2 linked regions of the uncultured Dysgonomonas sp. genome follow. Each later gene encodes a partner of the first gene's protein in a complex. Links are inferred from orthologs where the notes say so. Each region holds a gene or a part of one and is shown on either strand. Other genes may lie near its edges.

Evidence for each region.
Region 2: the proteins of groL (region 1) and metK are in contact, whole or in part, in a cryo-EM structure (PDB 8P4O), measured with the Escherichia coli proteins. The link is inferred for uncultured Dysgonomonas sp. from one-to-one orthologs.

What each region holds. Positions count from the first base shown.
Region 1 is NZ_LT599032.1:3,302,376-3,318,957, reverse strand. Bases 869-3,767 are described here. They hold groL (chaperonin GroEL), read right to left. Parts: upstream 3,186-3,767; coding sequence 1,551-3,185; downstream 869-1,550. Other genes in these bases: QZL88_RS13940 (co-chaperone GroES), read right to left, coding at 3,215-3,484; QZL88_RS13950 (FkbM family methyltransferase), read right to left, coding at 869-1,406. Also shown: QZL88_RS13955 (glycosyltransferase), read left to right, coding at 1-468; more of QZL88_RS13950, read right to left, coding at 489-868; QZL88_RS13935 (MFS transporter), read right to left, coding at 3,881-5,251; QZL88_RS13930 (HAMP domain-containing sensor histidine kinase), read right to left, coding at 5,344-6,495; QZL88_RS13925 (Maf-like protein), read right to left, coding at 6,554-7,132; QZL88_RS13920 (methylated-DNA--[protein]-cysteine S-methyltransferase), read right to left, coding at 7,133-7,597; QZL88_RS13915 (GNAT family N-acetyltransferase), read right to left, coding at 7,545-8,609; QZL88_RS13910 (1-acyl-sn-glycerol-3-phosphate acyltransferase), read right to left, coding at 8,616-9,446; trxA (thioredoxin), read left to right, coding at 9,594-10,031; QZL88_RS13900 (CvpA family protein), read right to left, coding at 10,024-10,521; rpmH (50S ribosomal protein L34), read right to left, coding at 10,606-10,758; QZL88_RS13890 (dihydrofolate reductase), read right to left, coding at 10,842-11,342; QZL88_RS13885 (hypothetical protein), read right to left, coding at 11,346-11,807; QZL88_RS13880 (HD domain-containing protein), read right to left, coding at 11,893-13,341; QZL88_RS13875 (hypothetical protein), read left to right, coding at 13,724-14,569; QZL88_RS13870 (NUDIX domain-containing protein), read left to right, coding at 14,578-15,360; and 2 more genes.
Region 2 is NZ_LT599032.1:1,430,793-1,447,427, forward strand. The notes cover bases 5,955-8,906. They hold metK (methionine adenosyltransferase), read right to left. Parts: upstream 8,089-8,906; coding sequence 6,820-8,088; downstream 5,955-6,819. Other genes in these bases: QZL88_RS06275 (DUF4271 domain-containing protein), read right to left, coding at 5,955-6,743; QZL88_RS06285 (tetratricopeptide repeat protein), read right to left, coding at 8,305-8,906. Also shown: QZL88_RS06240 (SDR family oxidoreductase), read right to left, coding at 1-480; QZL88_RS06245 (DUF4468 domain-containing protein), read right to left, coding at 501-1,640; QZL88_RS06250 (DUF3078 domain-containing protein), read right to left, coding at 1,802-2,683; QZL88_RS06255 (glucosaminidase domain-containing protein), read right to left, coding at 2,718-3,653; cdd (cytidine deaminase), read left to right, coding at 3,780-4,262; QZL88_RS06265 (YgjP-like metallopeptidase domain-containing protein), read right to left, coding at 4,350-5,048; QZL88_RS06270 (uroporphyrinogen-III synthase), read right to left, coding at 5,110-5,868; more of QZL88_RS06275, read right to left, coding at 5,859-5,954; more of QZL88_RS06285, read right to left, coding at 8,907-9,954; QZL88_RS06290 (substrate-binding domain-containing protein), read right to left, coding at 10,022-10,999; QZL88_RS06295 (hypothetical protein), read right to left, coding at 11,023-11,220; QZL88_RS06300 (energy transducer TonB), read right to left, coding at 11,329-12,162; QZL88_RS06305 (biopolymer transporter ExbD), read right to left, coding at 12,187-12,846; QZL88_RS06310 (biopolymer transporter ExbD), read right to left, coding at 12,881-13,492; QZL88_RS06315 (MotA/TolQ/ExbB proton channel family protein), read right to left, coding at 13,560-14,381; QZL88_RS06320 (aspartate kinase), read right to left, coding at 14,787-16,172; QZL88_RS06325 (DUF5686 and carboxypeptidase regulatory-like domain-containing protein), read left to right, coding at 16,367-16,635. UniProt on the Escherichia coli protein: Catalyzes the formation of S-adenosylmethionine (AdoMet) from methionine and ATP.

The sequences.
Region 1 (16,582 bases):
ATCGGGATCAATAAAGTCCGTGAGAAGTTTAAAGGTACCGATGTGATGGAGAAGGCACTGGACAGAATCAAAGACAAATACCCGGATAAAGTAATCGTTACGCGGGTCGAATCTGTCAGCTACGATGTGTATCAGCAACTGATGTCTCAGGCGCATGTAGTGCTCGACCAGTTATATTCACACACACCTGCAATGAACGCGCTATTGGCAATGGCTCAGGGAAAAGTAGTTGTAGGCGGAGGAGAGCCATATATCTATGACCTATATGGTGACACGTCCAATCAGCCGATCGTAAACGTACATCCGCACGAAGACGATGTATTCGACAAACTGGAATGGCTGGTATTAAACAAAAAAGATATTCCGGAGATATCGAGAAAGAGCCGTCAATTTGTAGAAACGAACCATGATTACGTGACAGTGGCGAAGAAATATCTGGATTTCTGGAGACAAAAAGAAGGCATATAAGAATAACCTTTTGCGAATAACTATTTACAGCAACGAATCATTGCTTTCCTGAAAAAAGGAGGAGCAATATCAGGATCGTGTACGAAGAACATATATCCGTTTGTCGTCTGAATCCTGTAGTGCAAGTTTTCCATCAGCGATGACAATTCAGTATAGTCTATTTGTTTATGATAAGTGCATATAACCGCTCTTGTATGATATTTATCTGATGTCAGGATACTCTGCGCGCCTGCTAAAGCCTTCTTTTCTACACCTTCTACATCCAGTTTAAGAAATATTGAATCAGAACCAAAGGTTCCGGCTAAGGAATCTAGTGTTATGGTTTCTTCACTATCTTCATCAGATACATATCTGTTTATTATCCTTACCTTTTCTTTCCACGGCTCGAATGTCTTCTTCAGAGCCTCTATCCATCGCTCTTCGACTTCAAACAAGATTATACTACGAACCTTATTTACAATCGATAAAGAGAAGATGCCTTCGGCTGCGCCTACATCAAGGACAACATCATCAGGGCCAACCTGAAAATCATCGGACAGATAACAATGAGGGGATAAAGGATCCTGCTCTATCAAAAGATTCCTGTGAATCTTCTGTATTTCCTTATCACTTAGTTCAATCGGGTAATAAAGCCTGTAGCCTAGATATTCCACATACTTCAGGGTAGTCTCATCATCTGTATATACAACGACATCCCTGAAATCATACTTTTCTGCATATGAATACGGGAATATGGTTGTACCTTCCTTCTTTATATATTGTATGGCAGATCTAAGCTCAGGGTCTTCTACCTTCCGGGCCTTATAATACCTGAGCATATCGCGACGTAGCGACCAGCAAGGATTGTCATCATACAACTCCTTATCCAGCTTTCGTTTTCGTCTTATTTTCTTGTAGTAGTATAAATCAGTAATAGAAGCTAGCCTCTTAAATACCATGAGTTTTTCAGGTTTAGTATACAAAGATAAAAAGATTATAGATATTCTTCAGTTATATTGGCATTTACTCCGAATTATTAATATAAAAAGCGGATAATTTTTTAAATTACCCGCCTTTACTCATAATATGTTAGATTGGATTGATTACATCATTCCCCCCATTCCTCCGCCACCCATTGGAGGCATTGGCATTGGGTTTTCTTCTTTCTTATCAGCTATGATACATTCTGTAGTAAGGAACATACCTGCAATAGAAGCTGCATTTTCAAGAGCAACTCGAGCCACTTTGGCTGGGTCGATTACCCCTGATGCATTCAGGTTCTCATATTTGTCGGCACGTGCATTGTAACCATAGTCACCTTTACCTTCACGTATCTTCTGAACTACCACAGCACCTTCTTTACCGCTGTTAGCAACAATCTGACGAAGTGGCTCTTCAATAGCGCGTTTCACGATTTCGATACCTGTAGTTTCATCTTCATTTTCGCCTTTCATATTTTCAAGAGCGTCAATCGCACGGATGTAAGCTACACCACCTCCCGGTACTGTACCTTCTTCGATAGCGGCACGAGTCGCAGAAAGAGCATCGTCAACACGGTCTTTCTTTTCTTTCATCTCCACTTCGGAAGGTGCACCAACATAAAGAACCGCTACACCACCTGCCAATTTAGCAAGACGCTCCTGTAGTTTTTCTTTATCATAATCAGATGTTGTTTTCTCCATCTGTGAACGGATTTGACCTACACGAGCAGAAATTGCTTCTTTTGCTCCGGCACCGTTTACGATAGTTGTAGTATCCTTGTTGATAGTAATTTTGTCTGCAGTACCAAGCATATCGATAGTAGCAGCTTCCAGAGAAAGACCTCTTTCTTCTGTGATTACTGTACCACCTGTAAGGATAGCGATATCTTCCAGCATTTCTTTGCGACGGTCACCGAATCCCGGAGCTTTCACTGCTGCGATTTTCAAGCCTGCGCGAAGACGGTTTACTACCAATGTAGTCAAAGCTTCAGAATCGATATCTTCTGCGATGATAAGTAGTGAACGTCCCGATTTAAGAGCAGCTTCAAGTATTGGAAGAATATCTTTCAATACAGAGATCTTCTTATCGTGGATCAGGATATACGGATTTTCAAGGTCAGCTTCCATTTTCTCCGTATCAGTTACAAAGTAAGGAGAAATATAACCTCTGTCGAATTGCATACCTTCTACTACGTCAACGTAAGTATCAGTTCCCTTTGCTTCTTCAACAGTGATAACACCTTCTTTTTTCACCTTGCCCATAGCTTCAGCAATCAGTTTACCGATAGTTTCATCGCCGTTTGCAGAAATTTTAGCTACGTTTTCTATTTTTTGCAAGTCATCGCCTACTGTTACCGATTGCGCTTTGATATTCTCTACAACTTTAGCAACAGCTTTGTCGATACCACGTTTCAGGTCCATCGGATTGGCTCCTGCTGTAACGTTTTTAAGACCTACGCTAACAATTGACTGAGCCAATACTGTAGCTGTAGTTGTTCCGTCTCCGGCATCGTCGTTTGTTTTAGAAGCTACTTCTTTTACAAGTTGTGCTCCCATGTTTTGGAACGGATCTTCCAATTCTATTTCTTTAGCTACGGTCACACCATCTTTTGTGATGTGAGGAGCTCCGAATTTTTTATCAAGAATAACATTGCGACCTTTAGGCCCAAGTGTTACTTTTACAGCATTAGCCAATGCATCAACACCTTTCTTTAGCTCGTCGCGAGCATCTATATTAAATTTGATTTCTTTTGCCATGACTTTGTTATGTTATTAAATTGTTCGTATTAAATAATTGCAAGAATATCAGACTGACGCATGATCAGATAAACTTCGCCATCCAGTTCTATTTCTGTTCCGGCATATTTACCATAAAGCACATTGTCTTTCGGTTTTACAACCATATCTTCGTCCTTTGTTCCATTTCCTACGGCAATTACTTCGCCTTTAAGCGGTTTTTCTTTTGCAGTATCAGGAATAATGATACCTCCCACACTTTTTTCTTCTGCAGCGGCCGGTTTTACAAGCACTCTGTCTGCTAATGGTTTAATACTCATGATTCTTTAAGATTTTAAATTGTTATATATTAAATTTTAAATATTTTCTGATTAGAGATAAGCGAAATGCGTGCCAAAGTATATTTCTGTCAAAAAAGCAGAATAAGGAATGTGTGAAAACTGACAAGTAGTCATTTGCTGTTAGCAGTAAACATAAATACGGCTCTTTCAACTTACTACTTGTTAAAAAGTGACAAAGGTAACATATGTCAGTAAACAGTTAGCAGTTAACAATTAGAAGCCCTTTACACCTATTACTCAATACTTACTACTTCGAAAAGGTAACAAAGGTTACACTGTTTCACTTATTTGCTAAATACTAATTATTTTTTTTCAAAGAACAATAAGCTAACAGCTATTAGCCGTTAGCTTACATATAGATAAAGTAATTTATTATTATTCAGTCTCCGGATTCAGTTCCTTTTTGTCCATATTCTTTACTACCCGCCCATATATGACAAGTGCGATGGCAGAAATCAGACCTATCCCGACAAAGACATACCATATATAATGTGCGTTTACTGTCGCAGCAGCATATTCTACCTGCGATGTAAATGTCTTAGGATCCGGACAATATTTCTCTAATAAGAACCCGGACAACCCGAAAGCAAAAAGGTACGAAAAGAATGAGTGTAAGTGGCTGAAGCCTAAGTAAAGGCCTTCTTCTCCTTTTGGAGACTGCAACGAAAAATATTCAAGGAAGCGGGGTGAAATAAAACACTCTGCTAATGCCTGCATGGCAATACCCACTATCATCATAAATGCAACAGGGTGCAATCCCATCACATAATCAGTCCCAATCTGGTTGCCAAACGACATAACCAATGCCGAGAACGGTATAATCAGCATCCCTATAGTCATGGACGTGAGTGCAGTACGCCTTTTCATAAATGAGGTGACAAAATTGACACATACAAATACCACCAACGGATTCACATTGGCATACCAACCCGGGGAAGCACCTTCACCGATCATACGGATCACATACTTAGGCATAGTCGCATACATCTGGCTCTGAATCATCCAGAAACCACTAATGATAATTATCAGTGCTATAAGACGTCCATTCTGACAAACTTTCCACAGAGCTTTTCCTATTTCGGCAAAACTTTTCCCTTTGCCTTCGGTCTTTACCGATTTATAGAAAAAGAAAACTGCTATCAAAGCCAGAAAAGTCATTGATGCAGAAAAGAAATTTAGGTACACAAGCCCTTCGTCACCCATGCTTCTGCGTAGCGGATCAACAACGGTTTTGCCTGTAAATGCCCCGATATTTACCATCATATAAAAGATAGCATATCCGCGCGCACGGTTTTCCGATGTAGTCTCACGCGCTACCGTACCCGATATAACAGCTTTTATAAATGCTCCGCCTATAACGATAAGTACCAGAATGGGAGCAATGCTCCAGCGCAAATAACTTGTTTCAAGGCCGGTAAAAGTGGCTGTCATCCCGTAACTCACCAGTCCCGCGCTCTCCAACAGAGTAGGCAAAAGTCCCAGGCCTCCATAACCGACTGTTAACAAAGCAAATGCTAGTATAATGGATGAACGGAAGCCTATTTTATCTGCATATGCTCCTGCAAAAGTGGGAAGGAAGTATAGCATTGCTGAAAATATACCCGAAATGATACCAGCTTCGATATCAGAGAAACCCCAAACATTGGATAAATAAAGGGTAATTACAATAAATACGGCATAATACGCCAGCCGTTCGAGTAGTTCGACGGAATTGGCAACCCAAAAGGCCCTTGAAAATTTAGTCATTAGATTTGATCGAATTGTTAAAATTTAAACGAATAGTCACAAAAATAAGAAAATAATCCTGTTTATAAAGGTTATATGCTTTACGGAATATGTTAATTAGACCTTTTTAACTCAATACAAAAAGTAGTACCGACACCTATCTCCGATGATTTCACATAAATTTTTCCTCTATGGTACGATTCTATTATACGCTTCGCCAAAGACAGCCCAAGGCCCCATCCTCTTTTTTTTGTGGTAAATCCCGGACTGAAGATCGTTTTGAATTTTGATTTTGGAATACCTTTACCGGTATCCCGTATATCCAGGCTTATTATTTTACCTTTATCGGACAAGGTGTAAATGATCTCACCCTGACCTTCCATCGCATCCACCGCGTTTTTTGTCAGATTCTCTATCACCCAGCTTAATAAAGGCTCACTTACGTTTGCATAAAGGGGCGTAGCAGATAAACGGAGTTCAAAAATGACTTTTTTCGAAATTCGCTTTTCAAGATAGGTTATAGATTGAGTTACGATCTCATTTATATCCTTTCGTTCCAAAGATGGTGCAGAACCTATTTTCGAGAACCTGTCCGTTATCATTTGCAGGCGGTTCACATCTTTTTCCATATCCAGTAAGATGGATTGATCGGCATTTTTTAATTTGAGATACTCCAACCACGCCAACAACGATGATATCGGCGTTCCTAACTGATGTGCCGTTTCTTTCGACAACCCTACCCAAAGGCGGTCTTGTTCCATTCGCATTGTGGTAAACAATGCAAAAAAGGCAGTTATCATAAATATAATCAGTACACTCACCTGAACATACGGATATAATTGCAACCTCTTCAGGGTGTAGGAATCGTCGTAATATACATATTGGTCAAAATCCTCAACTTCGATAACAATAGGTTTGTGCCTTTTTTCAAAAGCCCGGGACTGTTGTTTTAGAAACTCCTGCTCGCCGGTCTCAGGAAGTTCTATATTTGTGGAAGTATAGTAATTGTCTTTTTTGTCGTATAAAATGACAGGGATAGTCGTGTTGCTTTTCAGAATCTGTATTACCAGATTCATATTCAGGTTTTCATTGTTGCTGGCCATCTCTTTGGTAGCTTCAGCCCAGATTTCTATCTTGTTGCGTTCTTCTTTCGACAGGTCTTTTACCAGATAATGAGAGACAATAAGCGACCCGAAAGCTATTATTATAGCTGCTATAATAAGGATATACCGCAATAAGAGCTTATTGTTCTCAAATATTTTCATGCAATAAAGATAATTGTTTTATTCTTTAACGCATTTTCGAAGGGAATAATATTGATTATCAGATTTTCTTCAGTTCCTGATACAAGCGCTGTATGGGTAATCCCATGATATTGAAATAAGACCCCGATATATATTCCACAGCGATATAACCGATCCATTCCTGCACACCATATGCCCCGGCTTTATCCAAGGGCTTATATTTAGTCACATAGTATTCTATTTCATCCTCTTCGAGCTGTGCAAATCTCACTTCGGATGAAACACCGAATGCTCTCCGTTTCTCTTTTGTAGTTATGCAAACACCTGTTACCACCGAATGCGTCTGACCGGAAAGATCGCGGAGCATCCGCTTGGCATCTTCTTCATCAAGAGGTTTGCCATATACATTTCCATCGAGGAGAACGATTGTGTCAGCTGTTATCAGAAGCGTGTCATTATCCAGAAAGGTCCTATATGCCTCGGCTTTTTCTTTAGCTATATATATCGCAATATCTTCACCCTGTAGATGATCGGGATACGATTCGTCGATATCGGGAAGCGTTTTTATTTCGTAAGCAATATCCAATCCTGAAAGAAGTTCCTTTCTGCGGGGAGAGTTGGATGCAAGTATGATCTTATATTTTGATAGGTCGAGCATTCAGAATATTTTTTTTTGACGGCTTTCCAGTTCCAATAATTTCTTTTTCACTTCAAGGCCGTAGGCATATCCGCCCAGCTTTCCCCCTTCATTCACCACACGGTGGCAAGGAACGATTATGGCTATATTGTTTTTTCCATTGGCAGAGCCGACAGCCCGGCACCCTTTCGGAGAGCCTATACTTATTGCTTCTTGTTTGTAGGAGACGGTTTCTCCATACGGAATCGTATTCAGGTAGTCCCAGGCTTTTTCTTGAAAAGAAGTCCCTTCCTGAGCCAAAGGCAAGTCGAAGGTTTTCCGTTCACCGGCAAAGTATTCTTTCAGCTGCCTTATAGCTTCATCTAGAACCGAAACTAAAGTCTCGTCTGTTTGTACTATCTCAGAGACAATCCGCAGAGCAGAAATAAAGCCGTTAGTCTCTTCTATTTCTATTACTCCGACGGGAGATTGTAAAAAAGCCTTCATTTTTTTTCTTCGGTTTATCTTCGTATTTCGACCAGCTCCAATTTATCATCTGGCGCAGGCGTTTAAGGAAACGTTTCGACGGTTTGTCTCGCAAATATGATTCTATATGGCGTTTCTTCTTTTCTTCCAGTATTTCATCCACATTGATAAGTATGCCCGTTTCCTCCACGTTACCAAAAGTATCGTTTACGGCCGTACCGAACACTTTCATCTGGGGCGAAAGGCTCATATAAGCATTTACAAGTGGCGGAATATTAAGTCCTAGCCTACGGACAGACGTATTTAAGATTTTATAATCAGCCTTAAATGTATCTTCATCGAATAAACGTATAAGTTTCTTTTCATCCGTCTCTATCCGAAGTGCCTGTTTCGGCCAAACTAACTTGTCCGGATCAGGGAAATATTTCCCCAGAAAATAAAGGATCATGTCGCGGGCTTGCGTGTTGTAGGTATCGTACATGGTGACTTTTCCGAAAAAATACTTCATAGACGGGTCAGCCACAGACAGTGCCCCCAATCCGTCCCAAAGATTATCGAGTGCGAATATACCTTTCGAACCTGCAAGAGTGGATTGATATTCCAAAGTGACGAACGAACGGCCGAGTTCGAACGTATAAGGCAGATATTCTTTTATAAACTTTTTGGAGAAATGGAACAGATGGGAGGTAGCCAGAACCGGCTCGCCATTATCATCGAAACAAATATCCGGTCCGCAGATAAAACGGTATCCTCCTATTATTTCTTCCGCCTCGGGATTCCAGACTATTAGCTGCTTATAAGGATTGTCCATTGTATCATACTCGTCAATATCGGTAGACAAACCCGTCCCTCCTCCGTAATAACGGAATGCAATCTCACGCAAGCGGCCTATTTCCAGCATCACGTTAGGTGAATTGTGATGTGTGATTATATAAATCTCATTATTCGCCTTATTGGTATGCCTCAGAAGTTTGTCCTTCGTCAATTCGGCTTTTAAGAGACTTTTATCTATTGGTGAGATGATTTTTTCCATCTAATATTATCTGTTTGATTTCGCTAATCTATATGCTTTGTCTTTTACATATCCGGCCCATTGCGAAGCGCTTTTCGAATTATCGAAAGTCGAATACGGAATTGGCTCGCCAAATGTAATAGAAAAACTTGTATTTTTATTCTTAAACATTTCGTCGGGTAAAAGTATCAATTCCACATTGAACTTTAGCCCTAATCGCTTTCTTATATTTGCAAATCTATAAAAGAAATTTGAATTTTTCCCATCAAAATATACAGGAACAACATCTCTCCCGGATTCAACAGCCTTGAGTATAAAATTCTTTTGCCACGGTAAATCGTATATCTGTCCCTTTTCCTTTCGGGAGCAAAGGCCTGCGGGAAAAGTGATGATCTGATCATCGGAGTCATAAGCTTCATTCAATGTAAGGGTTGCCTGTTTCGACTGCCTTCCGTATTTATTAACCGGGAGAAAAATAGGTTGCAGGTTCCGGATGAAATACAATACATCATTTACCACATACTTTATCTTCTTATCGTACTTTTCTCCGATAACTGCTGACAGACAAATGCCATCAAGCCCTCCAAGCGGATGATTGGATGCGAATATAAAGCGTCCGTCTTTCGGGATATTCTCCAGACCGTTCACCTCCAACGTAAGATTGAAATAGCCGACCACAGCCTGCATAAAATCGACACCTTCCTTATCTGCATATATCCTGAGTATTTCATTTAACTCATCGATATGAATCTTGCGCTTCAGATAATTTATAACAAAGCGTGGTATTTTATTATAAATCTTCGGCGCTTTTTCTTCCAGTACTTTATCCAAATCCAGTATAAGTGGTTCTTGAGCCATTTCTGAAAAATCATATGAATCACAAAATTAATTGATTTTGAGTTATTATTACTTCAAAAAATCAATAAATAGTCATAACTGATATGTTTTAATTGATTTTACCTATTATATTTGTGTTCTTATTACAAAATATATAATAATAGAATAATGAAAAACAGAATATTATTTTCTATCCTCAGCATCGCATTACTAGGCATATTCACCCTGACAAGTATCGATGTATCGGGAGAAACTAAGGATGAACCGAAAGGTAAATCGCCTATCGTAACATTGTCCGCATCAAATTATGAAAGCGAGACAGCCAAGGGCCTCGTCTTTGTAGACTTCTGGGCAGCATGGTGTGGCCCTTGCCGCCGCATGGCTCCAATCTTGGATGAAATCGCTACGGAATACAAGGATTCTGTTAAGATAGGCAAGGTAAATGTAGATAATTACAAGAAATTCTCGATAGACAAGGGTATACAGGCATTGCCTACCATAGTCGTTTACAAAGATGGAAAAGAAGTAGACCGCATCATGGGATTGGTGTCTAAAGATAAACTGGTCGAAGTAATCAAGGAATACTCCGCAAAGAAAGCTAACTGATCCAGTCGAAACGCAGGTACGGGATCACAGTCTTTGCTATTTCAGTTACAAGAGGGTAGGTATGGGATTTCTCACGCACATCCTCTTTTATTATTCGCTTATGTTGGTCAAACTCGGCCACAAGATTCAGGACAATGCTGAATACCACAATCCACTTTGCGGCACAAAACAAGGCTCCTGCTAACCTGTTCAATATAGTCATTTTTAGTGCATCCACGAAAGACTCCAACAGCTTCCCGGCAAAGAATAATGCAACCAATATCGCTATGAATGCTACAATATATGAAAGAGGGCCAATGATATGAGGCGACCCGTCGCTCAGATTAATAAGCCAGGGGGCGATGTATTCCGATAGTTTTCCGGCAAAGATAGCTCCCAATATAATCCCTGCAAGAGAAGCGATTTGCATCACCAATCCCGAAAAGAATCCTTTTATCAGTGTTACTAATACGAGAATTACAACTACCAGATCGAACCAATTCAACTCCATAACTATTATCCTATAAACAACAAAAGTAAGAATTAGTATTAATTCTTACTTTGTTTGCCTGAGCAAAATATCTTTTTACAAATATTATTTGCTGTATTCGTCTGAAACTGAAAGTTTAGCTCTACCTTTGGCTCTACGGGCTGCAAGCACTCTACGTCCGTTTGCTGTAGCCATTCTTGAGCGAAAACCATGTTTGTTTTTTCTCTTTCTGTTTGATGGTTGAAAAGTTCTTTTCATCGCTATATATATTTTCTGTTATTATTTCTTTGTTCAGTTTCGGGTTGCAAAAATAGGATGTTTATTTAATATAAGCAAGTATATTAACGTTTTATTTTCTCGAAAGTTATAAAACTATATGCATATTTATGTTTCTCATCCATAGGATGATCTTCTCTCGATACTTCTCCCCACACTTCAGGGTCAACTTGGGGAAAGAAAGTATCAGCATCTTTGAACCGGTGATGGATGCGGGTCAGATATAATTTGTCTGCAACATCGATAACTTCCCTATATACAGAACCGCCGCCGATAAAGAATATTTCAGACTCGTCTTTACATAGTGCAACAGCTTCTTCGACAGAAGAACACATCTCGCACCTGTCGAAATGCAATTCTTTATTTCTGCTAATAACGATGTTCCGTCTGTTGGGTAAAGCTCCTTTAGGCAACGACTCAAATGTTTTCCGCCCCATTATCACAGGGTGGCCATCCGTTATTTTTTTGAAATACTTCAGATCGTTAGGCAGATGGCAAAGGAGATTGTTATCCTTACCTATTGCATTCTCTTCATCCGTTGCTACTATAATAGATTTTACTGTCATATTTTATTTTTTCTTCTTAAATCCGACAGGGATCTTCAATGTATCCGAGTCGTACATATTAATATATAAGATAACTTCTTTCTCCAAGCCTTTGTGCGCAACCTGATACATATCAAGAAGTCCGCCATCATCCAACAATCCGTTTTTTGTTTTGAACCCACAACAGCTCCCCAGTCTTGTATAGGTGATCGGCTCTCCGTCCGGTCCCATCAGCGCATTCAGAAACCGCCTTTCGTTTCTGGCGCCACTAAGGACACCCCCTCCCACCATTATCGGATTCTCCTGAGTGTATCCGTATGTGGCATCATCGCTGTAAACGTCGACCACGAAAGTTTCATTATTCAAGAGTTTTTGCTCTACATTAGGGCTACCGTAAGTACCCCAGCCTTTCTTAGCCGATTGTTTCGAAGAACTACATCCTGTCAGGATAATTAAAGCCAAAACGATAAAAAATCTAGTTTTCATAATGTTGTTTCTTTTAGATTCAGGTAATTTGCTTTTCTTAATAAGAGGCAAATTAGTAAATAAATCCACAACAAACTACGAAATTTTATTTCTCCTTCGGTTTTAACCCCATCTTTTTAGCTTTTGCTACCAGATATTCATAAGCGGCATCATATTCATTTGATATGACCCCATCCAGAATAGCGTCTTTTACAGATGACTTCAACCGCCCCACTTCCACACCCGGAGCAAGCCCGAATATCTCCATAATTTCCTCGCCTCCGATCGGCGGCTGAAAATTACGTACATGGTCTTTCTCTTCTATATCCTTTAATTTATGGCGTACCAGTTCAAAGTTTCGTAAATAACGGCGTACCTTTTCCGGATTTTTAGATGTTATATCAGCTTCGCACAACGTCATCAGATCTTCGATATCATCTCCCGCCTCAAACAATAAGCGGCGCACAGCCGAGTCGGTTATATCCTCATCCACAAGCACCTGTGGACGCATATGCAATGTCACCATCTTTTGCACATATTTCATTTTCTCATTCAGGGGAAGTTTCATCCTGCGGAATATTCCGGGAATCATCTTTTCCCCTATAAAATTATGATTATGGAAAGTCCATCCCAGCTTTTTATCAAAACGTTTGGTTGCAGGCTTGGCTATATCATGCAGAATGGCAGACCAGCGCAACCACAGGTCGTTGGTTTTCTTCGAGATATTGTCCAGAACGACCAAAGTGTGATAAAAATTATCCTTATGCCCTACCCCTTCTTTAGTCTCAGCTCCTTTGAGTGCGACTAATTCCGGAAATATAATAGCTAACAGACCTGTCTGGTCGAGTTGTAGAAATCCGACAGATGGTTTGGGGGACAGTACGATCTTATTTAATTCATCAATGATGCGTTCACCCGATATTATGCCAATGCGGTCTTTATTACGGGTGATGGCATCGAATGTTCCCGGCTCGATATCGAAGCCCAGCTGTGAAGAAAAACGGATTGCCCTCATCATCCGCAACGGATCGTCACTGAATGTAATATCCGGATCGAGTGGGGTACGGATAATCAGGTCTTCCATATCCTTTAGCCCGTTGAACGGATCGAGCAACTCTCCGAACCTGTCTTTGTTGAGGCAAACGGCTAAAGCATTTATAGTAAAATCGCGGCGATTCTGATCGTCCTCCAGCGTCCCGTCTTCTACAATCGGCTTACGGGAATCCCTTTGATAAGACTCGCGGCGTGCCCCTACAAATTCTATTTCGGTATCCTTATATTTAAACTGTGCTGTCCCGAAGTTTTTGAATACAGAGAGATGAGCTTTTTTACCTAGCGTTCTGGCCACAGCCTGAGCCAGTTCGATCCCTTTGCCTACTGTAACAATATCAATATCCTTTGACGCACGGTGCAAGAATATATCACGGACGTATCCTCCAATAGCATAACACTCCAATTGCATATCATCTGCAACCTGAGAAATTATTTCAAATATTTTCCCGGAGAACTTTTTTTTCAACTCACGTTGTATTTCTTTATTGTTGAGGTTTATCATTTCAATTTTACTACATAGCCCTCTTTAGTAAACGATGCGATCTATTTAAGTAATAAATCTTTTCAATCGTTCTGATTTCGAGAGGTTAGAAAGTGCAAAGATAATAAATTCTACTAATCAATTATCATTCGACAATCCTGTCTCAATAAGAATTATCAAACAAGAATAATACGTCTGTGGACGATAAATTTCACCCAACTAGAAACATCTTTTTCTTTTTCCTGTTAAAAGTATATGCCGAAAGATATTTTTGTCTATTTTTAATATCGAAAAGTTAAATTATTTGAGAATAATTCTGTTAAAATCAAAATAATTTGTAATTTGGTACACAATTAAAGAAGATTACCCAGAATACTTTCTCTCTAAAACAGAGCAACATCCTATGCAAAAAATTTTAAGAAATACAATGGTGTTTCTCTTTATCTTCTTGTTTGCTTGCGGAGCAAAAGATGATGGAGCCAAACTGCGCTTAGACTCAGCCCGTCGTTTCTATGCCAACAAAGAGTACACATTGGCTAAACAGGAAATAGACAGCGTGAAAATACTGTATCCTAAAGCATTTGACCAGATACGGGCCAGCCTGGCTTTTCTCGACACGGTAAGAAGGGCAGAGAACGAACAGATAATCACCCAATGCGATTCACTCATTGCCATGCATGAACCTACATTGGATAAAATAAAAACCCTTTTTTCATTTCAACGCAACAAAGAATATCAGGAAACAGGAGTATTTATTCCTAAAGAAAGCCTTACCGGTGGAGTTATTACCGGCACAATGCTACGTTCGGGAGTAGGGGAGGATGGCGTATTATACATAGAAAGCGTTTTTGTAGGGTCAAAACAAAAACATAATCGTATAAAAATATCTGCAAAAGACGGCTCCTTTGCTCAATCGTTGGCGGTGACCGATGATGGGCTAAACTACAGGTTTTCCAATATGGGAAAAGAGTATGAGATTATCCGCTTTGCGGGAACCAGCGAAAATGGCGTAGCCGGATTTATATTCACAAATTCAAACAATCCCCTGACTGCCACACTCGAGGGACAGGGAAAATATACATATACCTTATCGCAAACTACGAAGTCCGCAATTTCTAAATCTTTTCAGTTATCAACAATGATGTTACAACTCGACAGCCTGAAAACAGCTAAAGAGAAAGCAGAGTATCATATTTATTATCTCGATAATAAAAAGGACAAGGAAAACCCGGACAATGTCATCAAATGAAAAAACTTATGGAAAAAGAAAAGCCACCTTTCGAGACCCTGGATCAAGGATCGGGTATATTCATACCGAATGTATCCGTCGATTGTATCATACTGGGTTTTGATTCGGGACGTCTTAAAGTATTGTTATGCAAATTTAAAGTCAGTGAGAAATGGATGCTTCCCGGGGGCTTTGTAGCAAAAGACGAGGATCCCGATGAATCTGCTTTACGGGTACTAAAGGGCCGTACCGGACTTGAAGATGTGTATCTTAAACAATTTTATTTCTTTGGAAAAAAAGGGCGCATAGGTGTAGAGGAAAATGCCGATATACTTAAGCGGTTTAATATTCAGGAAGACAAAGGCCAATGGTATCTCGACCGCTTTATAAGTCTGGGATATTATTCCCTTATCAAATATAACGAAGCTCAATTATTTGCTAACGAAGAGTATGAAGAGGCCGGATGGTTCGACATCAATGAAATACCGCCTCTATATGCAGATCATAAAGAAATTATCGATACAGCTATTTCTACTATACGTAGACAAATCGGATTTATACCAATGGGTTACGAATTGCTACCTGAAAAATTCACTATGCCCGAACTGAGATGTATATACGAAGCCATTCTGGGACGGGAGATAGACAGACGTAATTTTCAGCGCAAAATGTTGTCGATCGGCTATATCCAGCCTTTGAATGAAACAAGAAAAGCGGGTGCTCATAAATCCCCCAATTTATACATGTTTATAAAAGAGAAGTACGAAGAGGCCGAAAAATACGGTATACAGGTGATGAGTAATAATTTCTAAATAGACCAAGGAAGTATTAAATACAAAAAGCGCAGAAATATCAACTTCTGCGCTTTTTGTATATCTCGGTAATTTTCTTTCCTCTTATTTTGCTCCTCCGGCTTTCATCAGATTAGCTTCTTCAATATATTTATCAGCTTCCATTGCAACTGGTGAATTCATATATTGATTTTTGATTGTAGTAAATGTTTCAACCACTTTGTCGTAGTTGCCTTGGTTGCGGTATATAAGGCCCGCCTTCTTATATAAGATCGGACTTTGTGAAGGATTGTCAACACCTTTAGCTGCTTTCACATAATAAGAAACAGCATCATTTTCTTTTCCGGTGTTGCTAAGGCAGTCTCCGATAGTTCCATTTACTAATTGAGACAATACTTTGTCACTTCCGCTAAATCCTTTCAAATGATCCAAAGCTTTATCATACTGGCCCAAGTTAGCATAACAGATACCGGCATATAATTTTGCAAGATTTCCGGCATTGGTAGCCCCATAGTCGCTAATGATAGATTCAAAACCTACATATCCGTTTGCATCACCATAGATGGCAAGGGAATCCTGTCCGTTTCTGTAATATTGCTCCCCTTTGAACAAAGCAACCTGTGCTTCTACATTCTTTGGCCCGAGATAGAAATGCCGGAATGCCAGATATCCACTGACAACTACCACAACAATACCGATTCCGATCAATATCTGTTTCTGATATTTTTCGATAAAATTTTCAGATCTATGAACGGCACTGTCGATTTTCTCCCAGTCCTTTTCTTCCCGTATTTCAGCTTGTTTCTTTTTAGAAGACATTGTATTATTAGTTATATATTTTAATATTCAGAATTAGCAGCGACAAAAATAGCGGTTTTATCCTTATAAATAAAATCCTGACTGTATTTTTTTTACTCAGTATAGAATTTTACGAGTTGCAGTATAGCTCTTTGACATACAGGACAGAAGTCTTTGCATGTATTTGTCTTCATCCGGCAATCGATAACAGGGCGATATATACCTTTTGCCGAATAACCTGCACCTTCGAACACTCCTATATTATATTTATCTGCAAGATCAGCATTTGTGGGCACCGGAGTCTGAGGCTCAAGCATATCCTGCCACTTTACGGTAAAGTCGACCAAGGTGGTAATATTGGGTTCCCATGGCTCTACAGAATGCAGGTATGTATTGTCCAACACATCGCTGTCATAAAAATATTCATCGGCCAATCCGGCAAAGC
Region 2 (16,635 bases), 1.9 Mb from region 1 along the record:
CACTGCATGCTTGGTAGCACAATATACTGCTCCGTTAGGATAAACTCCTTTTCCTGCAATAGAGCCAAGATTGACGATATGTCCCGATTTTCGTGCGACCATTCCCGGAGACACCGCACGGGTCACATATAACAAACCTTTGATATTAGTATCAATCATGCGCTCCCAATCATCAACAACCCCCTGCTGTATAGGATCCAACCCCACGGCAAGCCCCGCATTATTGACAAGGATATCGATTGCCTTCCATTCTTCGGGCAGATTAGCTATGGCTTCCTCTACTTCACTGTACACACGTACATCAAAGCAAAGCGAATATACCTTCGATTCGTATTTTATTTCAATCTCCCGTTCCAGTTCTTCCAGTCTATCCTTGCGGCGTCCGGTTATGATTACATCATATCCTTCCTTTGCCAATCGCAAAGCTATCGCTTTACCTAAGCCGGAGGTAGCCCCGGTAATTAAAGCTATTTTTCTCATGAGCTTCTATTATTCTGTGATTATTTTATCCAAACGTTCAATATTTCACCCAAATATGTTTTATCCGATGCAGCCTTTGGATCGGAAGACGGCATTACCCCTGCTTTTTTGCATTCGATAACCATCCATGCTTCTGAAAAGACAGGCGTACCTGAAGGTGCAATAACCGGCGTAAGCCCGGAAGCCTTTATTTTGTCATTAATATTTCCTTTCGTATTTTCAAATTCTTTCAATGCATCACCATACACCTCGGTATAAAAAGATATCGTATAGGTTCCGGCTCCATCCGGCACTCCTGCATATTGTGCAGTATTGACATTACTTAATGCTACCGGTTTTTCCATTAATGAAGTGACACCTCCCCACGATGCTGGAACAATAGAAGGACTACTCAACGATCCAGAAACAATCAAGGCCTTACTTCCTTGCAAACTGGCGGGTATTTTGCCAGTATCAACTTTTTTGAACCCTGTAAAGGAAGCTTCAGCAAGAGCATCTTTTCCTGCCAACACCGGAGCAATAACCTCATGCGTATCGGCAATACCCACTGACACAGCCGCGGGAACTGCCGAGGATACAACACCTGTTGTAACTGTGCTATTCAGATATTTATCGATAGAATTAAATATACTGTTGATACTGTCAACTGTCTGTCTGCGGAATTTATCATAATACCGATTCAGTTTATCTCCTTTTTTACTCAATGCAAATTCATCTGTTATCATTTGTTCGGCAGGCAAAGGTGTTTTACTGTCCGAATATTCATACTTAATATAACGTACAGTAGCATTACATTTACCTCCTTCTATATCCAGAATTAGCTGATAAACCATTTTAGCCTGATCTAACACGAAAGCACTCTTCTTAAACACGAGATATTTTTCGCCCAGACATGCTATATCTTTTTCTTCGGGATTAGACAACAAAACCCTGTTATCCAAATCTTCTTGAATATTAGTCCCATAATTGTCATTTGCCCATTTATCCATAATATTAAATAGATCGGCATCAGATATAGAGTTCTTCACTGGTATCGATTTGGAAAAAATGACTTTACCGTCAACCTCAGGCACAGCACCTGCTAAATACTTTGCATCCTCCTGGGCATATGCCAGAACCGAGATAATTGCACATAATGAGATTAAAAGGAATTTATTCATATTCGCCGGATTAAATTTGTTTATTGTATAAAATTAGCATAAAATCAGAAACCGACAAACAAAGTCCCGGCCTTTTATCATTTATTAAAGCTGGATTCTATTCAAAAAAAATGGCATCAGCAAAATGCTGATACCACTTATATTGAGAATTATTTAATAAATTAAAAGTTATAAGCAATCCCTACTCCTATCATTTCTTTAAACTGAACTTTCGGACCGCCGGTAGTACCGTCTTCATTCACGATTTTCACATCGTCATCATATTTCAATGTAGTATTTACACTAGCTGACAGAAACTTATTAACTTTCATACTAATCAGTAAGTCCCAGTTCACATCCACATTACCAAAAGACTTGTCATATGCTGTAAAGAAATCGAGCGTCGATATAGCTTTTACGTTTTCCATCAATGTTTTTTCGGCACGGGCCTTGAAGTAAGCTCCCAATTCGGCTTTGAACTTATCTCCGGGATCTACTCCGAATGCACCGATACTGGAAAGATAATCATCTTCTACAAACGTCAATTTTCCGGCAAGTGGTGATAAGTAAAGGGAATAGCTTGTATTGGGTCTGTACTCGAAACCTATTGAGATGTTGGAATAAGCCGGCGCGAAAAATTTCGATATATAATTCGTCTTATCCGGATAATTATATCCTTTGTAGAACTGTGATTTAAAATCACCCATTATAGTATAGTACCATTTATTATTGGTAGAGTACCCTAGTTGAGTGGTAAAATCTATTTTATCGCTTGTTTTTTGTGTGCCCAACGATTTGGTATTTGTCAACCCATACTCTAAAGCAAGTGCATTTGAAAAAAGCCAGTTTCCACTTTTACGAACGAGAGACCCATTCAGATACGCTGTTCCAGCCATTGCATTTTCACCCCCGGCCGACCAGTTACTTACCGCTGTTTGCGAAGCATTGAGTCCTGTAACCCCTTTCAAATACCATTTTCCATCTTCGAGTTTATCCTTATCATCCTGCGCATAAACACTCATTGCCAATATAAAAAAGGCGACTGTAAAAAATAATTGTTTCATTTTTAATAAAAATTCAAGTTTTGTGTTTTAATTTTCATCTTAACTTTAAAACATCTCCTTCTTCAGGAACATATTCAAAGTCCTTTTTGTTCATTTTGTAAAGATTCTTGACTTTTATACCATATAATTGCGAGATACTATGCATCGATTCCCCAACCTGCACCACATGGTCGTAATAAGGTTTATCTGCTTTCGATTTCTTCTTCTCAAAGTAGACTAGATCCCCTTGCTTAAGCGGGAAGCCTTGCGGCACTTCGTTGTATTTATATAGATCTTTGGGTTTAAATCCAAATTCGGCAGCTATGGCTTCGTATGTATCTCCATCTTCTGCTCTCACATAGATCAGATTATGCGTTTTGTAAGGAGTATGCTTGTATTCTCTTATTACTATTTGCTCTTCCTTGTCTTTATCCTTGTCCTTTCCTCCGCCTTTTTTGTCATGTTGATAAAGTTCATAGTCTTCAATAATCTTTATCAGCTTGTTTGCATATGCTTTGTCTGTAGCATATCCGCATTGCTGCAAACCTTTAGCCCATCCCCGGTAATCAGTTATTTTTAGAGAAAAAAGGGATTTATAGCGTGGCTTCTCTGCCAAAAAACGGGAATGGTCTTCATAGGATTCTTCCGCTTTTTTATACTTCCTGAAACAGTCATTCGGGGTATCGTCTGCTTTGTATACCCGCCCGCCTTTCCAGTCATTATGGCATTTAATACCAAAGTGATTATTAGAACTCTGCGTCAAAGAGCTTTTGCCGGCACCCGACTCCAACAAACCCTGAGCGAGCGTAATACTTGCAGGAATTTTATATTTCTTCATATGATCTATCGCAATACCCTTGTAGGTATCGATATAATCGTCATAAATTTTATATCGCTTGGCCTGAGAAAAGGCAGATAGAGAAGGGAATAAGATAAGCAGAGATAATATAATAAATTGGGATAAAGTCTTCAGACAATAAGCTTTTTTCATATATCTATAATGTTTAATTAAGGTCTCGAACCTTTTTATTACATTTGTAAGTAAAACAACGATAGAAGGTTACATCCTGCAAACGAATCGTCAAATGTTTACTTCTACTAATTAACAACATTCACTATGGAAAGTTTAAGTTTAACTACAAAGATACTTGTTTATACCTTTGATGAAGGCACTGAAAATATAAAAAAGCTTATAAACGAAGCTAAATTAGCTACAAAAAATGCATATGCGCCCTATTCCGGCTTTCATGTCGGCGCAGCTGTGCTTCTATCGGGTGGTGAAATTATAACAGGGAATAATCAGGAAAACGCCGCATATCCATCCGGATTATGTGCTGAACGGGTAGCAATATTCGCCTCCAATTCTCAAAAACCGGATACTTCTATAGAAGCGATTGCCATCGCCGGATTTCACGATGGGGATTTTACGGATTTACCCTGCTGTCCTTGCGGAAGTTGCAGACAGGTCATGATAGAAGTGGAAAATAGGTTTGAAAAACCTGTAAGAGTAATTATGTACGGAAAAAGTAAAATTTATGAAGTAGAGTCGGCAAAAGACCTACTGCCTCTTAGCTTTGGAAAAGAATCGTTGTCTGAGTAGTTTATTATTTGATTAACAATGGCGAAGGTAACTAAAAATAGGTTATTGATATTTTCGTTCACTTGTTTACTCACAACTAAATTCTATTTACCAACCAGTATGGAAAGATTTCAGTTCTTTCGTCAGTTCTTTGGCTTTTCCATCGGAGACTTTATCCAACAATAGCCAGAAACCCTCTCCGTGATTCATTTCTTTGGTATGGCAAAGTTCATGGAGTATAACAAAATCAACGAGGTGTTCGGGCAATAACATACAATGATAAGACAGGTTTATCCCCTTCTTCGAAGAACAGCTGCCCCAACGGGTACGACTCTGATTGATTTTTACACTCGAAAAAGTAAAACCATGACGATGCGCCAATACTTCTACCTTCTGAGGAAAAAGACGTTTAGCCTCATAGCGTAATGCTTTCTCTATTAAACCCCTTATTGTGGTTTGCACAGCAGAGCTGTCATAATCCGTATCCGGCGGGCAAGATATAGATAAAATCCCGTCTTTCAGTTTCAGGTAATAGTTACTCGTCGAAGCACTTTCGAATATCTTCAGAGTAAAGCTAAATGTTTTGAATTCTGTCTCCGGAGTGAATAAAGATTCTGTCTTCTTCTTTTCCAAAAGTTTAAACAAACGGGGCTTCATTTCCTCTATTGTTTTTTCTATATAGGACATACTTACCCCCGGAGGGTATGTCAATTGCAGATAATCATCTTTGCGACGGACAATAATCCTCCGGGCCTGTGCATTCTTCACAAGCCTTATATCACCCAGGTCTTTATCTTTAATCACCATACTTTATACAAAAAAAGCTTAACTGTCCGGTTAAGCTTTTCTTTTCATATATCTTAATAACTTATTTTGCCTTATGATTCTCTTTTATGAAGCTTTCCAGAGCAGCAGTCATTGATGGCACACCCGGAAGCGGTGCTTCACAGTCGAGCCTCAAACCTGCATCGCGAACAGCCTTTGCTGTAGATGCTCCAAAACAGCCAATCGCTCTTTCGTCCTGTTTGAAGTGGGGAGCATTCTTAAACAGGGATACAATCCCTAAAGGGCTGAAAAATACCAGCATATCGTATGACAGGATTTCCTCTTCGGTAATATTGTTACTTACTGTCCTGTACATGATGGCTTTTGTATAGTTTATCTTCTTTTCATCAAGCACAGCGGTCAAATCTTCTGTATGTACATCAGACACAGGAACGATAAATTTCTCCTTATTATGCTTAGTCAAAGCAGTTGATAAACCATCCATTTTACCTGTAGTACTGAAAAATATTTTACGTTTTCTGTAAACAATATATTTTTGCAAATATAAAGCAACTGCTTCCGAAATGCAAAAATACTTCATTGTCTCAGGCATTGCAATTCTAAACTCTTCGCACAAAGCAAAGAAATGGTCAATTGCGGTTTTTGCAGTGAATACAACAGCCGTGTAATCCTGTATATTTATACGTTGTTGTCTAAATTCTTTAGCGTCTAATCCCTCTACTCTTATAAACGGTCGGAAGTCCAGTTGCATATGATATTTTTCGGCAATATCATAATATGGAGATTTCTCCGTTGTGGGCGCAGGCTGCGAGATCAAAACCTTTTTTACTTTTAAAGCCATAGTGTGTTAAATACGTCAATTCTATATAAATAAACCAAGCCTATCATTAAAAATATATATGGTAATATTTCAAAGGTGCAAAGGTACGCAATCAGATACAAAAAGTTAAATTTTTCCCTAATAAAAAAGATTATTATTTGGTAAAAAAGTATTAATTGAACTATTAGAAATAAAATAAACATGAAAACAATAATCTGCAAATGGTAGTAATTGGAATAGATAAGCAGTAGCGTAGGTATAAAATAAAGCATACCCAGAATTTCTATACCAATAATATACGTCCGCCTCCATACCCCCATCCGTTTCTGTTCATCGAAAATATATCCCAGCATAAGATACAGGACATCTTTTATTCCCAGAAACAAACCAATCAGCACTATATAAGATAAAATGGAAATGAATGGCCGCTGAACAGCTTCCGACCGCGCATCAAACTCAATAAAAATATTATATATACAGATAGAGATTAGAACTATTGTCTGAAAAATAAGAAAATAACTATACAAATATTCCCTTACAGTTGTCTGGCGATGTATTTTTTGGCCTTTCTCCGAAGAGAATAGCAGAGATACGTTTTCTTTGAGGAAAGCAATTCCTCCGTTGTATATATGCGCAAAGAATAGAAAGCACACTAGTAGCAATCCGAATACACCATCAGCCTGCTCGATATGAAATGGAATATGAATACCATCATGCCCGGCTTTCTCCTTTGTGGTACTTTTCTCTGTATACAGATTATAATTGGTATTTTCATCAGCCACATCAAATACTTCCCCCTGAACCGACCGGAGTCCGAAGTAGTCCTGACGGGTAGAATCGATTAAAGCGACACTATCCCTTGCAAGAGTGATATGAGGTATGGAATCTTTTACCAAAATAGTCCGTTATTACATATTACTACAAAGGCGCAGACTCTGTATGTACGGAATCTGCACCTTCTGATTATTCTTATTATAAACCAAATTCTTTTTTCACGATATCTACATAATCCAGTTTTTCCCAAGTAAACAGTTCTACTTCACGAGATACTCCTTCCGGATTGTAGCGCGACTTAAACAATTTAGTGACCACTTGCGGCTCACGTCCCATATGACCATAAGCAGCAGTTTCGGCATATATAGGATTACGCAATTTCAATCTCTGCTCGATAGCTTTAGGACGCATATCAAAGAGCTTTTCCACCGTCTTGGCTATCTCTCCATCTGTAAGATTCAAATTGCTCTTACCGTATGTATTTACGTAAATATTCATCGGTTTGGCTACACCTATGGCATATGATACCTGAACCAATATTTCGGAAGATACACCTGCTGCCACCAGATTCTTCGCAATATGGCGGGATGCATAAGCTGCCGAACGGTCTACTTTAGACGGGTCTTTTCCCGAAAAAGCTCCTCCACCGTGGGCACCTTTTCCTCCATATGTATCAACTATAATTTTACGACCGGTAAGGCCGGTATCCCCATGAGGTCCCCCGATAACAAAACGTCCGGTAGGATTTACGTGATAGATAATATTATCATTGAATAATTTCGAAATATCCTCTCTGAACTTATATTTTTCTTTTACACGAGGTATCAGAATATTGATAACATCGCTCTTTATTCGAGACTGCATGGCTGCGTCGTCCCCAAATTCATCGTGCTGTGTAGAGATTACAATGGTATCTATGCGTAACGGTGTTCCGTTATCATCATATTCTATCGTCACCTGAGATTTCGCATCAGGACGAAGGTAAGGCATTAATTGAAGTTCATTCTTACGGATTGCTGCCAGTTCCAATAAAAGAGCATGAGACAGATCTAGTGCCAAAGGCATATAATTATCCGTTTCAGAAGTTGCATAACCGAACATCATCCCCTGATCTCCGGCCCCCTGATCCATCGGATCGGATTTACCATCGACACCTCTGTTTATATCGTCTGATTGCTCATGTATGGCAGATAAAACCCCACAAGATTGTGCCTCAAACTGATATTCACTTTTCGTATAACCGATACGCTCAATCACCCTACGGGCAGTCTCGGGTATATCAATATATGCTTTTGATTTAACTTCTCCGGCTAATACGACCTGTCCGGTAGTAACCAGTGTTTCACAAGCTACTTTGGAATTTGCATCATATGCAAGAAACTCATCTAACAGAGAGTCTGAAATCTGGTCTGCAATTTTATCCGGATGTCCTTCCGAAACAGATTCAGATGTAAATAAATAACTCATTTGTATATAAGAATTTTACTGTTAAAAAAACAGGAAGGATATGTATAATGCAGTGCAGAAAATGGTTTAGCATTTTTTCATGTGGTTGCAATCAATACAAATCTATCCACTTAATTAGCTGCAAAGATACAGTTTTTTCTCTATTTAATCATTTTTTTTACAAAAAATAACCCGGACTTAATCAAGCCCGGGTTATCTCAAGTATATTCGTATGAATTATTTACCGCTTGCAAATTCGAATAAAGCTTTACCATTTGCATTTTCAGGATCTAATTCCAGAACCTTTTCTGCATATAATTTCACATTAGCTTTATCTTCTGCTTTTTTAGTTTTATCAAACTGTAAATAATAGAAGTAGCTTAGGTAGCTGTATGCTTCTATCAATATTCTGGTGTTCTCACCATCGTTTTTAGCAAGAATAACTTCAATAGTCTTCTCATAATGAGGTCTTGCTAAACCAAGTTCACTATCCGGGTCCAATTCAAAGTTTGTACGTGCTCTCTGATAAAAGCCAAGATAGCTATCAGGCATTCTTTCACTAACAGTAGCAAAGGCTCCGTCTGCTAATTTATAGAATTCTACAGATTTTGCTTTAGCTTGCTCTGCACTCACATTGATAGTATCAGCTTTTGCTGCTCTACCTGCATTAGTATAATATAAACCTAACTGATAGTAATCCTGAGCGTCGATCTTTTCGCCGCCAAGTTCTGTATATTTTTTGTAGAACTCTGCTGCTTCCGGATACATTTTCTCATTTGCACAAATAGTTGCAATCTCTTTGTATATGTCTACATTAGAAGGATCCAGTTCTATCAGTTTCTTATATTGCTCAATTGCTTTCGCTTTATCTCCGGTTTCACTCAAAGAGTTTGCATAAGCCAGATAATCTTGTTTCAGATATTTGATTGTATCATTCGCTTTCGGAAGGCTAAAGAATTTGTCTCCGGCTGACACTGCTGCAGCATAATCCTTCAGATCTGCGCTGGTATACATCGACAGACGATTTAATACAAAGTTATTTGGTTCTTTGCTTAAGCCTTCGCTAATTAGTGTTTTTGCTTCATTATACTGTTGAGTAAAATATTCCGCTGCTGCATAACGGGTAATATCTTCGATTGTATAATCACCACCTTTGAAATATTCCTTATAGGCGGCAATAGCATCCGGATAGAAACCATCACGATACGATACGTCAGCCAAAGCTTTGTAAGCAATACTATAGTTCGGATTTATTTCAATTACTTTCTTCAACATATCTGTAGCTGTTTTACGATTGATAAACTCGTAAACTCTGGCTCCTTTCATATAGGCAAGGACACAGTTAGCATCGAAGTTGATAGCCTGGTCGTATTGCATAGCAGCATCACCCGGTTTATTTTCCTTAGCTAACATATCACCTTCAAATATATATATATATGGAGATTTTTTATCCGCTTTGCGGGCATCCTGCAATTTCTCCAAAGCTTTTTCTTTCATGCCATTATCAAGATATGCCTGAGCAATAGCAAGAAGTACCGTCACATCTTTCTTATTTTTCTTCTGAATTTCCTTCAGTTGATCTTCTGCACCTTTCGGATCCGATTTTAATTGTAATTTAGCTAAACCAATAGCACCTAATGCAGACTCTGGATTACCTGCTATAGCTTGTTCGTAATAAGACTTAGCTTCAGCAGTTTTACCTTCCTGGAATGCAATTTCACCAAGATAGTAATTAGCTTCTGCCGGAGACTGTCTTAATACTTTTTGAAAATATTCTTTCGCTAACTTCAATTCTCCGAGACTCAAGTAATCCGCCCCTGGGCTATTTTGCGCTAAGGCCGAAATGCTGATCATAAGGCTCAGAAAAGAGCCTAAAAAATACTTCATTTTCATCTTTCTAAGTAATATTTTTGTGATTAATGATTTCTATTTTATATTAGTTGCCATATTATATCTACAGAGAAGGCCTTACACTCACTACTCTGGTTAAACCATATGCGGGGTAAAGACCAGCCTTATATACAATACGTTGTCCCCTTTCGCCAGCTGCAAAGTTAACAAAACCTGATGGTAATCCACCTCTCACATCGGAAATTATTATATACAGACTCCGGCTTAAAGGGTATTTTTCTAGTCCTATATAAGCCGCAAAAGGCTGATAACTATTTCTATCAGTAGCCTCTTCGGCCCTACTGACAGCCATCACATTGATTTTATTAATAAAACTTAAATTGGTTGTATCGGATGGATTACTAATCCAGTTCACTCCGATAATACCTAAAGCATTGGGTGTGGATGCAACATAATCTATCACCTGTTGGTTAGGTGTACGCTCCGACAAATCAATCGTTCTGGTACTATCTGAAGCTCTTGCTTTCAGATTATTCCCCAGTTTACCTCCACAGATAGAATCTCTGAGGAATCTGACTGTACTTGAATTGGGGCTATCGAATGTCACGGCGATTTCACCTAACGATGATTTGGGATTAAGCTCTTTCCATGTACGAACCTCCCCGGTCATTATTCGTTTTATATCTGCTACTGTTATTAATGTATCAGTATTCGCTTTATTCACAATCAAAGCAATTGCATCTGTACCATACTTCTGTGAACGAACAACCCGGTTTCTTTCCTTTATTATCAGTCCTTCATTCGGTGTCAGTTCGCGAGCTGCTATAATAACACGCACACTGTCTTTCATGAATAAGTCGAAAGCTTGATTTTCACCGGTATAAATAGGGATAATAGTAGCATCTCTGTTCAATGCTTCGAACACATCGACTTGTTCCTGGACGATAGGTGCGAAACATTCATCAGCAACTATTGCTGCCAAGCCACTGGTCGGTGTATCGGTACGTGTAACCTTAGGGCCACTGCACGAATACAGAACCAATGATAAGATGATGAATAAAATAAAGCTCAACCTTTTCATAAACCTTTTTTTAATTGTCAAATTTATTCTTTCCAAGCTCTGTAAGCTCTGAACAAACCATATACAATAAGTAAAACTCCTCCGATGGTACGAGGTACTCCAACCGGAATAATATTTTCTAATACTGCTGTAAACGACAATGCACAACCTATTCCAAAATAGAATAGAGACATAAAAAATCCATATATTTTTTTTACGGGAGTCTTGTTTTCTTCTTTCATATCTTCTATTATTATTGGAAAAGAAGAGAAGATGACTTTTAATTTCAAACTTCTCTTCTTTACTTAGTTTTATGTTTGTTATTTAAACAAATACTTAAAAAACATGCATTATTGTTTCAAGCGGAACACAATCGGAAGGGTAAAGTAAACCGGTACATTCAAACCGTTTTGCTTACCTGGAATCCATTTAGGCATCGCTTTCACAACCCTTACTGCTTCTTTATCACAAGATGGGTCGATACCACGAATTACCGTTACATCAGAGATTGTACCTGTTTTGGTAACAACGAAACGAATAGTAACACGGCCTTGTATTCCTGACTCCTGAGCTACAACCGGATATTTCAGATTATCATTGATAAATCTGTGCATCTCAGTTTCACCTCCGGGGAAGCTAGGCATCTGCTCTACTGTAACGAATGGTTTTTCTTCTACAGGTTTTTCTTCCACAATTTGCTTGTGCTCTCTCAACTCTGCGATATCTATACCATGTTTGTCGTCAGTACCTTTTACGTCAGCTACCGAAATCTGGATTTTAGTTTCCTGTATCTCGTCCTGACCTACCATCTTTTCTTCAGCTACTTCTTCGTCCTTAGCAATTGTTGGCGGAACGAATTTCACTGTTGTTTTCAACGGTGGTGGCGGTGGAGCTGTTTCTTGTTTAATAATGTTCTCTTCCGGAATTTCTTGTTCTACCGGAATATTAGACATCTCATATGCTTCATCCATTGGTCCGGCCTGGTTCTGCGTAAGCTTTTTGATTTCACTTACCAATCCTGGTAAAGCAGATACAAAACCCGCAAATACACAAACGACAAGGAATGCTACGATATGTCTCTTCGAAGATGATTGACGTAGTCTGTAGGCACCATACTGTTTATTTTTCCCTTCAAAAACTACATCACACCATTCTGCGGAATTTAATCTGATATCTTTTGACATAATTTACTCCTTTTTATAATGTGATTACTTTTTTGGTGGTGCTGCCTGTGCCCCATAAGCTCCCTTAGTCTTGAGATTTTCCAGAAGGAATTGATCTCCTTCAGTCATATCCACGATAGCATACTTGTCAATACTGCAAATCTGCATTTCATCCAGAGCATCTACAAGATTCGCGTAATTGGCGTCGGCTGTAGGTTTTATTACAACAACCTGTCCATCCTTATCGCCTTTTATTTCTTTAGATCTTGCTTGAAACTCTTCATCAGACATTTTCTTATTGGTCACAAATTTTTCATGTTTAAGTTCCTTCATTTTTGCCACAATGGTTTTGTTTCTGTCCAAAAGTAGCGAACGAAGTCCTTCCGGTGAAAAATCCGTTTCTTTCAAAGTTGTATAGTCTTCATAATTTGGTATACCTGTATAGTAATATACCTTATTATTTTCTCCTAATATAAGGGTGATTGCTTTTGATTCTTTCACCTTTACTTCTTCATCTTCGTTCAGTTTCTCATTGGTAGGCATCGCGATATCCATCACCTGCGGTTTACTCAATGTGGTACAGAACATAAAGAATGTGATCAAAAGCATGTTCATGTCTACCATGGGGGTAAAGTCTACCCTTAGGGTTTCTTTTTTTGGTTTTCCTTTTTTTACTTCTCCTCCACCGGTATCTATTGAAGCCATAATCTTTTCTTTTTAAAATTTTTAAATTTGATTATTACAAGCCTTCCGGCATTTTCTTGAGAGTTGTAACGAGGCTATACCTGTTTTCCTTCATCGCCACCAGAATTTTCATCACTTTATCCACTTCGGGATATGGTGTTGTCTGATCTGATTTAATTGCAATCTGGAGATTTTCTCCACCTATTTCACGTGCATGTTTCACCCAACGTGTCAACTGATTGTTAGTACTGTCGGTTGGAACACCCATTTTTTTGATTTCATCATCCTGCGCACTCAATGACTTGTCTAAGAAAGCAGACATTCTACTCATAGGCACACCAATGTGTGATTGTTCTACGAAAGATCTTACCTGTTTGTCATTAAACGTAATGCCATAGTCTTGCCCCATCAACTGTAATACCGATTTTTTGGTATTAGCATCGTCCAAATTCAAAAATACCCTTCCTTCTGTGTCTATCAATATAGTTAATACATTATATTCAGAGACTTTACGTTCGGATACTGATGCCGGTGTCAAAACCTGTACCGGCTCTTTTGGCAAGAATGTTGCTGTAAGCATGAAGAATGTGAGCAAGAGTACAGTAACATCACTCATCGCGGTCATGTCGATGAATGTGCTCTGTTTTTTTACCTTAATCTTTCCCATCTTCTTGTTTTTACTTATTAGAGTAGAATTTCACAGAAATTCCACAAATTATTCCGAAAAATTTTAATTATTTAGCTAAGCCACCGTGTAAATTAGTGTAAGTCTGGCCAATAGCAAAACCCACTTCGTCTACAGCGTTAGTCATATCTTCAACTTTTCCGGAGAAGTAAGAATAAGAAATGATAGCACAAGCACCAGTACCGATACCCATTGCAGTATTCATAAGTGCCTCAGAGATACCGAGTGCCAATACTGTAGAGTCCGGAGCTCCTTCTTGCGCCATCGCACCAAACGACTTGATCATACCAAGTACCGTTCCGAATAGTCCCATCAACGTACCTAATGTAGAGATAGTAGCGATAACTGACAAGTTTTGTTGTAAATATGGAAGTTCCAATGTTGTAGCTTCTTCAATTTCTTTCTGAATGATTGCAGCTTTTTCGTCATTGTGCAGGTCTGTCAATTTCTCAACATCTGCATATCTGATCAAACCAGCTTTAAGAATATTAGCAACCGAACCTTTTTGCTCGTCGCAAAGTTTAGATGCACCAGCGATATCACCAGCTTCTAATTTAGCTTTTGCGTTCATCACAAATTTAGCTGTACTTCCTTTACCGCTTGCTCTGTTCAATGCGAAAAATCTTTCAACAGAAAGAGTAAATACTGTAAGCAACAATGTGATTACGATTGGAATTACCCATCCACCTTGATAAAGTGTTCCCAGTATGTTTCCTCCTATCGGATGACCTTTTTCGTCGAAGTTACTGTCTGCACCTGCTACCAGATAGAAGAATAGGTGAGCTACGATAGCACATCCAATAACTACTACAAAAGCTGAAACACCTTTTGATCTAGGCTTTTTGTTCGATTGTTGTTTTTTAGTTTCCATAATGATAATAAATAATTTAAGTTTAGTGAATCAATTTTTTGTTTTATAATTGTTATACATTCAATATTTCAAACTCAAAAAAAGCCATTCAGGGCGTCAATTTAGGTTACAAATATACTATTCCGTTTTATCTTTCAATGTATTTTGTTCCAAAATTGCACTCCGACTAACGCTTTCAGTTAAATATAACGTAAAAAATAGGTTTTTATTTTTCGAAAAAAACAACTCTATAAAAATTATTACTAATAAATTCAAAGGTCTATATATCTGTATACGTGGAGTTTCTACATCTAGATGTGTCCACTAGGTATTAAATCTGCAAAATATTCCATTATTCCAGCTAACAAAAATAGAATTAAAAATGATTCTACACAATTAAAAAATATAAAAAAAGTCTTATTAAATCTATTTATCTATGCATAATTCATCATTGAGCGCTATTACAGCGTCATTGTAAAATTCTCTTTTTATTACAAACTGCATATTTACCTGGCGTAACGACTGCCCGAAACTTTCTACATTAATACCCCTGTCAAACAATGCTTTTGCCGCTCTGTACAAAAATCCCGGCAATGCGATATTAGTACCCATAGCGCAAACCAAAGCAACCCGCTCTACAACTACCTGATAGAAATTCTGTTCTAGTTCGGCAATCAGTTCGCGCGATTTATAATTATCCCAGACAATGTTAGTTATGGAGTTAGCGTTAGTCGACTTCAGTATATAACTCACTCCATATTTGGCAAATATCTGCATTATTTTAAGGTCGAATCCTACTTCCCCTACCATCATAGGGTCATGCACTTCGATAGCCAATACCTTATTTGTACCGGAAACGATCTCTATTTTAGGTACTTCCGAAACATAATCCCTCGTTATCAAAGTACCGGGATGTTCCGGCTCAAATGTATTCTTTATACGGATATCTATATTAGCCAATTCCAATGGTTTAGCTGCCTTAGGATGAATTGCCTCCATACCAATATCGGCCAACTGGTCAGCTATAATATAATTCGTTCTTCCTACAGGAACTGTTTTTTCAACCCCCACAATATTAGGATCAGCACTCGAAAGGTGGTATTCTTTATGTATAATAGCCTCATTTGCATGGACCTCCACTGCTACTTTACTAAAAGTAACTTCGGTGTAACCCCGGTCGAAAGCACGCATAATTCCCTCTGTACCTTTAGTATATCCGGTAGTTATACATAAGTCTTTACTAAAGTCAATCCCTTTAAATGCTCTGTGAATCCGTTCATCAATAGTCAGTGGCAATGAGTCGTTAAACCCGCACAGATCTATAAACCGTGCCGATATACCATTATTATTGAGAATATTAACTGAATTCCACGCAGAATGCGCTTCTCCGAGTGATGCCAGGATTTCACGGGCTGCCAGACAAATATCATCTGCATTTACATAGCCGGACGCCATTACCTTGCTCAAGCTGTGCAACATGGTCTTGGCCTGCTTGATACGATAAGTGATGAACTCGCGAGCTTCGAGCTGATCGAGTCCTATTTCTTCAAAACCTTTGTTAATCAACAATAAGCGTTGGCACAGACTATCGAGCCCTATGCTATAATCACTGTTTTCGAGAAACTGTACATACACCCCAGGCTCACCCGTTTTTTTGTGTTCCAACAGCCAGTTGGTCACATTATTATACGCTGACACCACAAATATACGGTTATATAATTCGTCCGGTGTTCTTTTTCCTACAATCACGTTTTCCAGTACATCTTTAAACTGGGACATGGAGGTTCCGCCAATTTTCTCTACTGTAAGCATTTTATTATTTAAGACTTCAACTTTTTTTAAACTGCGCAAAAATAATAAAATTATCCTATTTTCTACTCATTTATAGAATATTGTCATCTTTTTATAACAAAAATTTAACCTTAAGTGAAAATGAGATGTTCAGATAATAATAATTCTGATATATTTGTAATCATTTTTAGTGATGTTAATTAACGAATATCCCGATGAAACATCTTCACGCCCTCATTCTCTTAACCTTATCTTTGGCATACATACCTGTATCTGCACAAAATTTCAAAGGTAAGATCACTGACAAGTCGGGAGAACCACTGTATGGAAGTTCCATATATATCAAGGAAGTAAATCAAGGACTGGTATGTAACGACAATGGATTTTATCAGACAAATCTCACGACCGGCAGTTACAATGTAGAATATAAATGCTTGGGTTTTAGAAGGGTGGAACGAAAAATACAAATAAGAGAAAATGAGAC